DNA from 2 places in the Micromonospora sp. bgisy143 genome. Region 1 is predicted to be linked to the other one. Evidence: riboswitches for the same ligand, from Rfam matches in the RefSeq annotation. Region 1 holds a riboswitch; the other holds the start of a gene.

Region 1 (4,392 bases):
AGTGCGTCAACCGCTCGGACGCGCTGGTCTCCGACGTCTCCGGGGTGATCTCCGACTACCTCTACTCCGGCAAGCCGTACGCCGTCACCGACATGGGCGGCGAGGGCGACCTGTTCACCGAACGCTTCCCGCTGGCCGGTTCGGGCTACGTGCTGCGGCGCGACATGTCCAACGTGGACGCCGTGCTCACCGCCCTGCTGGACACCGACCCGCTGGCCGACGCCCGCTGGGTCACCCGCCGTCGCTACCTGGGGGACTTCCCCGCCGAGTCGTACGCCGAGGGGTTCCTGACCGCCGCCCGCCAGGAGCTGGCATCGGCGCGGGAGGTACCCGCGCCCGCGCCCGCCTAGCCGATCAGCGGTACGGCTCCAGCAGCTCCAGCACGGCCGCCGGGTCCTCCAGGTGCGCGTTGTGCCCGAGACCGGGCAGCGTGGCGACCGGTACGCCGTACTCCTTGAGCTGCGCGTCGGTGACCATCGGGTCGTGCTCCCCGCGGGCCAGCACCACCGGCACGTCGGTCGCCGCGAGCAGCGCGGCCAGGTCGGGCGCACCGACGGCGAACGCGGCGGTGTCCATCGCGAGCCGCCACCGGCCGTCGACCTGACGCAGACCGGCGTCGACCATCGGGTGGTCCGGGGCGACCAGACCGGTGAGGCCGGCGACCCGCAGGTACCGGCGGGCGGCCTCGGTGCGGCTGGTGAACCAGCCCACCGGCCGGGCGGCGAGGTCCGCCGCGCGGGCCAGCTCGGCCGGTGACCAGACGGCCTTGATGCCCAGCCCCACCACCGCGTCCACCGGCAGCCCGGCGGCGCGGGCCGCCAGCGCCAGGCCGACCACACCACCGAGCGAGTGTCCGAGCACGACGAGGCGGTCGTCGGAGGTCAGGCCGTGCGCGACCCGCTGGGCGAAACCCTCGAAGGAGTACGACGACAGCGGCGCCGACCAGCCGTGACCGGCCAGATCGGGCGCCAGCCACCGGCCGGGCCAGTGCTGCTCGAGCAGAGGTGCCCAGGGCAGCCACACGTCACCCGTCGCCCCCATGCCGTGCAGCAGCAACAGGATCGGCTCACGGCCGGCTTGACCACCCGATTCATCCACCACGGCCGCAGTCTCCCACGGTTCACGGCCCGGTACGAGAGCCGTTCAGCGGCGTGGTCCGCACAACGCAACGGGCGCCGCCCCTCGTGGGGACGGCGCCCGTGGCGTCGTGGGTGTCCGCGCCTCGATCAGGCGGAGTAACCCCGGGTGGCGATCCAGTTCGCCAGGTCGATCGTGGTGATCCAGTAGGCCGGGTCGGCGGCGTTCGCCGAGTCGGCGATCCGCACGGTACGACCGTTGTCCTTGTAGCCGACGACGGCGATGTAGTGCCCGCCGCCGTAGGAGTGCCAGCCGCCGTTGGTGTCGGTGGCGTCGCCGACGACGTTGGCCACCACGCCGCGACCGTCGGTGATGGCCTTGACGACGTCGGCCTGGAGGCGGTCGATCTGGGCGGAGCTGGGGGTACCGGCGAACATCCGGGTGCGATACGGGGAGCCCTTCACCTCGGCGTTGAGCACCCGGGTGGTGTCCTCGGCCGAGTTGGTGCCCATCTCGGTGGTGCCCAGCTCCGCGCCGAGTTCCTCCTGGGTCCGGTCGATGCCGCTGGCGCTGAGCGCGTTGCGGGTGGCCGCCGGGCCGCAGTTGTAGTAGGTGTTCTGCGCCTCGTAGTCGTAGTCCAGGACCTTCGTCGCGGGCGGCTTGGGCGGCGTCGGCTTCCGGGTCAGGTCCGGGTTGCTCGTGGCCTTCGCGGCGGGGGACGCGGCGCTGGTGGCCGGGGCGGCGGTGCTCGGTGCGGCGCTCGCCGACGGGGGCGCGGACCGGAGTTCGCCACGGGAGGCGACGGTGTCGCTGCGCATCTCGGCGACGGTGGTCGGGGTGCGCGCACCGGCCGGGGCGTCGTCGGCGCCGGCGACCAGGGCGCCGGTGGTAGAGGCGATGACCAGGGCCGCGGCGGAGGCGGCGACGATCTGGTACGGGCGCTCGGTCGCCAGGCGACGGAGCTGGCGCTTCAGGGTGTGCTTCACGAGGTCCTCCACGGTTCACAGGGAGAGCGGCACACCGGGGCTCGACCGGCATCCGGGCAGGCGTCAGCGCACGGGCCGTGGCCCGCGGATGATGAACCGCTCAGGGAACGCCCGGCGTGGCCGGGCGGGAAGTGCGATGACCCGGGGGTCAGCTCACCGTCACGAGGCGGATGAGCGGGGACACCGCTACGCCGTGGAGGCGGAGGAACAAAACGGGGGGCGAGGGGTGCTGCACGAGGATGGAACTCCTTCCGTCACCGCCTACCGGGTTAGCTGACGGATTCGGGCGGGAAGATCGCCCTACCGCGGGCCGTGGCTCGCGGATTCACCCCGGACTTACTGTGGGTCCCCGGTTCGTTGATCACGATTGAGCGGGTCGGCGCGGCGTCGCCTGTTGCGATCGGTTACCGCACCGGACGGGACGACAGTACTGGTCGGTCCGCACTCTGCCAAGCCGCTCCAACCTGCGTAAACATCATTTGGCACCGCAATTTCTGCGCGTTTGGCCGCTGACGTGACTCGATGGGACAACCGGTTCCGGCGGCACCTGCGGGCGACAACCGGACAGGGCGCCGAGAACGCCGCCGCAATCGCGAGAACAATGGCCGCCGATGATGCCGGTCGCCCGATTTTCGCCGCCGGTGACCCGCCTCACATAACGGATCGGGCTCAACCGGCGCGGACCGGACGCCAGCGTGCCGCCACGGCCGTAGGCGACACCCGGGTCACCGTACGCCGGGAGGGCACCGCGACCGGCCGTGACCGCACCGCCGCCGCGTACGCCTCCTCGGCGAGGGCGCGTGCCGACGAGGCGGCCACCTCCGCGTCCCGCCAGGCCGTCCGCTCGCGCTCGGCGGCCGTCCGGTGCTCGGCCAGCCTCGCGTCCCGGATCGCCCGGATGAGCAGCACCTCCTGCTCGACCGGGTGCCGGCGCGGATCCCAGCCGCGCCGGTGCCCGAACACGTCACCGAGCTGAGCCATGGTCAACTCCCCGCGCCAGTACGCAGCCGTCGCGGCCCGGTGCAGGTAGCGCTCCCGGGCCGCGTACTCGGCGGGGGTGTGCGGGGTACGCGGTGTCGGCAGCGCGCCGGCGGTGGCGACCCGGCGGGCCGCGCTGTCCGCCTCGTCGTACGCCGTCCAGGCCCGCTGGGCCTCGTCCTGGGCGACCAGCCAGTCAGCGCGCCGCCGCCGGGCGGTCCGCGCCGCCCGGGCCGAGGCCACGGCCACCTCCTCGGCGTACCGGCGCAGGTCGGCGATCTCGGCGGCGGCCGTCTCTCGGGCGGTGGGCGTCGGCGGCGTGTGGTCGGCCGGGGGCGAGTCCCGCTCCGGGCGGGCCACCAGGACGGCGAGGACCGTCAGCGCCAGCAGGAACAGGGCCGACCAGATGGCGGCGGCCCGGGGCACCTCGGTCAGGAACTGGTAGAAGACGACGGTTTCCATGGTCGGCTCCTCGGCATGAACACGTCAGCGATGGGATGCCGCACGGCGAGGGTGCGGGCGATGTGTCGTCAGATGCGGTGACGGGTGCGCTCGGCCTGGCGACGCCGCCGGTGGTGGACCTGGCGGCCGGTGTGGGCTCGGCGCGTGCCGTACGACTCGGCGCTTGCCGTACGACTCGGCGCTCTCGCCGGATGGCGCGCCGGCCCCGGCGGGTGACCCGCTAGGCCGGCGGTGCTCGGGGCGTCCGGCCGGCCGAGCCGGCGGCTCGGAGGGAGCGCTCCGCGCCCGTGCCCACCGAGGTCACCGCGGTCGGCGGGCCGGGCAGGAGACCCGGAGCACCGAGCAGCGCGGGTTGCGGGTCGACGGGCCGCGCCGGCAGAACGCCTGCGGCGGCGGCGTCGGCGGCGCTTACTCGACTGACCGGTCCGGCGGCGGCCTCGGCGACGCTTGCTCGACTGACCGGTCCGACGGCGGCCCGCCGGGCGGCTTGCTCTGCGCCGGCCCGCTGCGTGGTGGCCTGGTCGGCGCTGGCCCGCTGCGAGGCGGCCCGGTCCGCGGCGGCCCGGTCCGCGGCGGCCCGGTCCGCGGCGGCCCGGTCCGCGGCGGCCCGGTCTGCGCTCGCCCGCTGCGCGGCGGTCCGGTCGGCGAGTAGTCGGCCGGCGGTGGCCGTGACGGTGACGGCGGTCGTCCGGACCAGCCGGTCTGCGAGGGCGGGCGACTGCACGGTGGACGGCGACACGGGAGCGGCCGAAGCCGGCAGCAGCGCCGGGGCCGCGCCGAGGGCGAGCGACAGGACGGCGAGGCTGGTCAGCACCCGGGTCGCCCAGCGCGCCACCCACCACAGGGGACAGGTGAGCGCGACCGGGAACACCACCTCACGCTACCGTCG
Region 2 (4,392 bases), on a different contig from region 1:
CCGCCACCACGACCAGGGCCAGCGGCAGCCGGTCACAGAGTCGTACCAGCTCGTCGACCGCCGTCCGTTCGGCCCTCGCCCGCGCCCCGATCCGCGCGTACAGCAGGGCCTGGGCGTCCTCGGCGCTGAGCAGGTCCAGCACGATCGCCTCGGCGCCCTCGGTGGCCACCAGACCGGTGAGCCGGTCCCGGCTGGTCACCAGCACCAGGCAGCTCGCCGCGCCCGGCAGCAGCGGCCGGACCTGCGCGGCGTCCCGGGCGTTGTCGAGCAGCACCAGCATCCGCCGACCGGCGAGCAGGCTGCGGTACAACGCGGTCTGCGCCTGCTCGTCCGCCGGCACCTCGCGGGGCGGCACGCCGAGCGCGGCCAGGAAGCCCCGGACCACCTGCTGCGCGCTGCGGACGACGCCGCTGTGGGTGTAGCCCTCCAGGTTGGCGTAGAGCTGCCCGTCCGGGAACTGCCCGGCGACCCGGTGCGCCCAGTGCACGGCGAGGGCCGTCTTGCCGACGCCGCCCGCTCCGGAGAGCACGGCCAGCGGAACGGCCCCGGGTCGTTCCTCGGCGGACGCCCGCAGCGCGTCCAACCGGGCCAGCTCCGCATCCCGCCCGGCGAAGCCCCGCACATCCGACGGCAACTGCGCGGGAATCGGGCGGTCCGCCCGGGTCCGCGCGACGTCGCCCGCGCCGGCCGGTACGGGAAGCGCCTGCGCGGCCGGCACGGTGACCTCACCACGCAGGATGGCCTGGTGCAGCTGGCGCAGCTCGACGCCCGGGTCCACGCCGAGCGCGTCGGCGAGTCGGTCCCGCAGCCGGGCGTAGTACGTCAGCGCCTGCGCACCCCGACCGGCCGCGGCCAGCGCGTGCAGCAGCACGGCGGCGACCGGTTCGTCCAGCGGATGCTCGTCGGCGAGCCGGGTCAGCGGATCAATCACCGCATCCGGCTCGCCCCGCCGCAGCATCCCACGGGCCCACTGCACGGCGGTGTCGGTGTGCCGGCGGTGCCAGTCCTGTCGGACCCGGGCCGCCCACTCGCCGGGTAGTCCGGCCAGCGGCTCGCCACGCCACAGCTCCAGCGCCCGGCGCAGCAGGTCCACCCGCTCGGGGTCCTGGTCGGACAGAGCGTCGGCCCGGTGCCGCAGCGCCTCGAAGTGCGGGCCGTCCACCGTCTCCGGCGGCAGGTCCAGGAGATAACCGCCCGACCGGCGGGCCAACGCGTCGGGTGCGCCCGCGTCGGCCAGCACCCGGCGGAGCCGGGCGAGATAGACGTGCAGGTTGTGGCGGACGCGGGGCGGCGACGCGTCGCCCCAGACCCGGTCCACCAGAGCGTCCAGGTGGACCGGTCGGCCCACGTCGACCGCCAGCGCGGCCAGCACGGCGCGCTGGCGGGCCGCTCCGGCATCGACCGGATGACCTTCCGCCCAGACCTCGACCGGCCCGAGGACCCGAATTTCCATGAATCGCCGCTCGCTGTGCTGCCGGTCGCCCACCCGGTGCCGGGACACCCCGGATTGAGGTTCCGGCAGGAATTCGTCGACCTTCCGCGCAGATCATCGTTGGCACAACGACATCGATCAACGTGATGTCGGCAACTCGACTCACGGCCGGTCCCGGTCGTGACGACACCGGAGGTCATCATCGTGCGAACTGCTCTGCGAAGACTCACGTCGGCGCTGCTCGGCGTGGTCGCCGTGGGCGCCACACTCGGCGTCGCTCCGAGCCCGGCCCAGGCCAACTACGCCTGCCCGTCGGGTCTGCTCTGCCTGTACTCCGGGGCCAACTTCAGCGGCGACATCTTCCTGCTCGACGGGCCGTACAACTGGTGTAAGGACGTCACGCTGCCCTCGTACTTCCGCAACCAGGCTCAGTCGATCATCAACAACCGGCCGTCCGGCACCGTCTCCACCTTCTGGGACAACGCGAACGCCACCGGCCTGCTCGGCTACCAGCACGCGTACGGCTACCGGGCGAACCTGGCGTACGACACGGCCGCCATCGGGGGAACCTGGAACAAGCGGATCGAGGCGGTCCGGGTCTGCTGATCCGACGGCTGCGCGGGGGCGGGGCTGACCCGGCGCAGCCGTACCTGTGGGGGGCCACCACGGCGCCGGCCGGAGTCCACGGGGGACCCCGGCCGGCGCTGCGGGTGGTGTCAGCCCGGGTAGTAGCAGACGTTGGGGATGACCGGACCGCCGTTGACCCCGAAGATCGCGAAGCCCATGTAGGCGCGGGTCTGCGGGCCGTACTCGCCGTCCTCGGCGATGTTCGCGTACACGATGTCCTCGTTGATCTTCTGCTGGGCGTACCGGACGGCCTCGCGGGTCTTCGAACCGTAGTTGCCGTCCAGGGTGAGCGACCGCGAGTAGCAGTTGTTCAGCGCCTCCTGCAACACCAGCACCGCCGAGTTCGAGTGGCCGTAGCTGAGGTAGCAGCTCTTGTTCCCGGTCTGCCAGCCGACGGTCGGCACGTGCATGTCCGCCCCGCCCGGGTAGCCGCCGACCCGGTAGAAGGTCAGGCTGGTGCACGGGCTGGCCGCCTGTGCGGCGGCCGGCGTGGACAGGGTCAGGCCCACGCCGGCCAGTACGGCGACGAGGGTGGCCGCGGCGCGGCGACGGCCGGTGCGACTCTGCTGGAGCGCCATGGGTTCCTCCTGCGTGTGGGGTCCGGGATGGACCCGGTGCGCTTCGGAGCATCGCGACCGGCTGTCTACGGTTTCCTGTCCGAACGTCAATTCGCCAGGTACGCGTCACACCGTGATCGGAATCGGTCCATCGTGGTCGGTGCACAGGTGGACGTCGTCCGCAACCGCTGGCCGGGGTGCCCCGCGTGGGCCGGTGAACAACTTCACAAGCGGTGGGCGACCGTCGGCGACCGTGCCTACCGTCGGTCGGGTCCGCCACCGTGGACGCCGCGACCGGTAACGCCAAATCCTGCCCCCGGTCGTCGGAAACAGAACCCGGGCAGGAGCGGGGGACCCAGGTTCCTCGGTGCATGTCACCTCGGGGTGAAGCCGCAGCGCGCGGCCGGGCTCCTCGGCCCGAACCCGACAGCTCACCTCGCCGGCGTGGAGGAAAGTTCCATGACGTCTGCGTACACCCCCCGTCATCGACGGGTCACCACCCGCCGCGTCGCCGTCGGCACCCTGGCCGTCGGCGCGGTCACCGGCGCCGTCGCCCTTTTCGGCCCGGCGGCCCCGGCCCAGGCCGGTGTCAACTGGGACGCGATCGCCCAGTGCGAGTCCGGCGGCAACTGGAAGATCAATACCGGGAACGGCTACTACGGCGGTTTGCAGTTCTCCCAGGGCACCTGGGCCGGCTACGGCGGCAAGAAGTACGCCGCCCGCGCCGACCTGGCCAGCCGCGGCGAGCAGATCGCGATCGCCGAGAAGGTGCTCGACGGGCAGGGCATCGGCGCGTGGCCGACCTGCGGCCGCAAGGGCGGCTCGTCGGGCGGCTCCGCGACGAAGTCCACCGGCAAGTCCTCGACGAAGTCCACCAGGAAGTCCTCGACGACGTCGACCGGCAAGTCGTCGCCGTCCACCGCCGGCAGGGAGCACTCGTCGCGCGGCGACCGGCCGGCTACCCGTAACCACGAGCGGACCGCCCCGGCGGCCAGCGGTGACACGTACGTGGTCCGGCCGGGGGACACCCTGTCGGAGATCGCCGAGCGGCACCGGCAGAGCGGCGGCTGGCAGGCCCTGTACGAGCGCAACCGTCAGCTGATCGGCGCGGACCCGGGTCTGATCCTCCCGGGGCAGCGGCTCGCTCTCTGACGTACCACAGGCGAACGCTCGGCCGGATCCCCGGCCGAGCGTTCGTTCGTCTGTGCTGTCCCCGCGGGGACGCGTCACGCCGCCGAGGCGGCCGTCCGCGCCTCGCGGCGGGCCATCACGTCGGCGTTCCAGCCCCAGCGCGGCGCCGGCGCGGCCGTCCCGGCCGGCCTCTCGGCCCCGCCGCCGTCGGCCGTCCCGGCCGCGTCGGGGGTGCTGCGGGCCAGTCGCAGCGACTGCTCGGCCGTGGTACGCGCCGTGCACGGCCAGGACTGGCCGGCGCACTGGAGATTGCGGCAGTGACCCTCGTCGTCGGGCTCGTGCGCGTCGAGCACGTCGACCGCGAGCTGCCACAGCAGCGGGTCGGTCACGTCGTCCGGGCGTTCGGCGCGACGGCTCGGTCGGTTGCTGGTCTCGTCGGACATGGGCCCCCCTCGTCAGGCTTTCCGGTCAAGAATTCACCCGTGGGCGGTCGGCTAAACCGCCGACCTGCTGTGATGTGTCTCCGGTCGCAGCGGTTAGGGCGTGTGTCGAAGCCCCTGGCCGGCCTGCGGCGGGCCCAGACGACGCCCGGCTGCGTTGGAGGTTGGCCCGGATACAACACCGGTATCCGAGCCAACCTCCGCC

The links. A riboswitch is a leader RNA that binds a small molecule or an ion and turns the genes downstream of it on or off. The one in region 1 is predicted to bind cyclic di-AMP.
Region 2: it holds a riboswitch for cyclic di-AMP, as region 1 does, so the genes downstream of both, AC3EN4_RS25920 (transglycosylase family protein) here and AC3EN4_RS28745 (C39 family peptidase) in region 1, are expected to answer to the same signal.

Annotation. Positions count from the first base shown of each region.
Region 1 covers NZ_JBYIRN010000035.1:43,469-47,860, forward strand. The annotation lists gene AC3EN4_RS28735 (CDP-glycerol glycerophosphotransferase family protein) at 1-350, shown strand, start outside; gene AC3EN4_RS28740 (alpha/beta fold hydrolase) at 355-1,101, opposite strand; gene AC3EN4_RS28745 (C39 family peptidase) at 1,227-2,075, opposite strand; cyclic di-AMP (ydaO/yuaA leader) riboswitch at 2,307-2,447, opposite strand; gene AC3EN4_RS28750 (hypothetical protein) at 2,733-3,503, opposite strand; gene AC3EN4_RS28755 (hypothetical protein) at 3,724-4,374, opposite strand.
Region 2 covers NZ_JBYIRN010000027.1:89,239-93,630, forward strand. The annotation lists gene AC3EN4_RS25905 (AfsR/SARP family transcriptional regulator) at 1-1,453, opposite strand, end outside; gene AC3EN4_RS25910 (peptidase inhibitor family I36 protein) at 1,637-2,038, shown strand; gene AC3EN4_RS25915 (peptidoglycan-binding domain-containing protein) at 2,149-2,637, opposite strand; cyclic di-AMP (ydaO/yuaA leader) riboswitch at 2,908-3,076, shown strand; gene AC3EN4_RS25920 (transglycosylase family protein) at 3,076-3,768, shown strand; gene AC3EN4_RS25925 (hypothetical protein) at 3,843-4,190, opposite strand.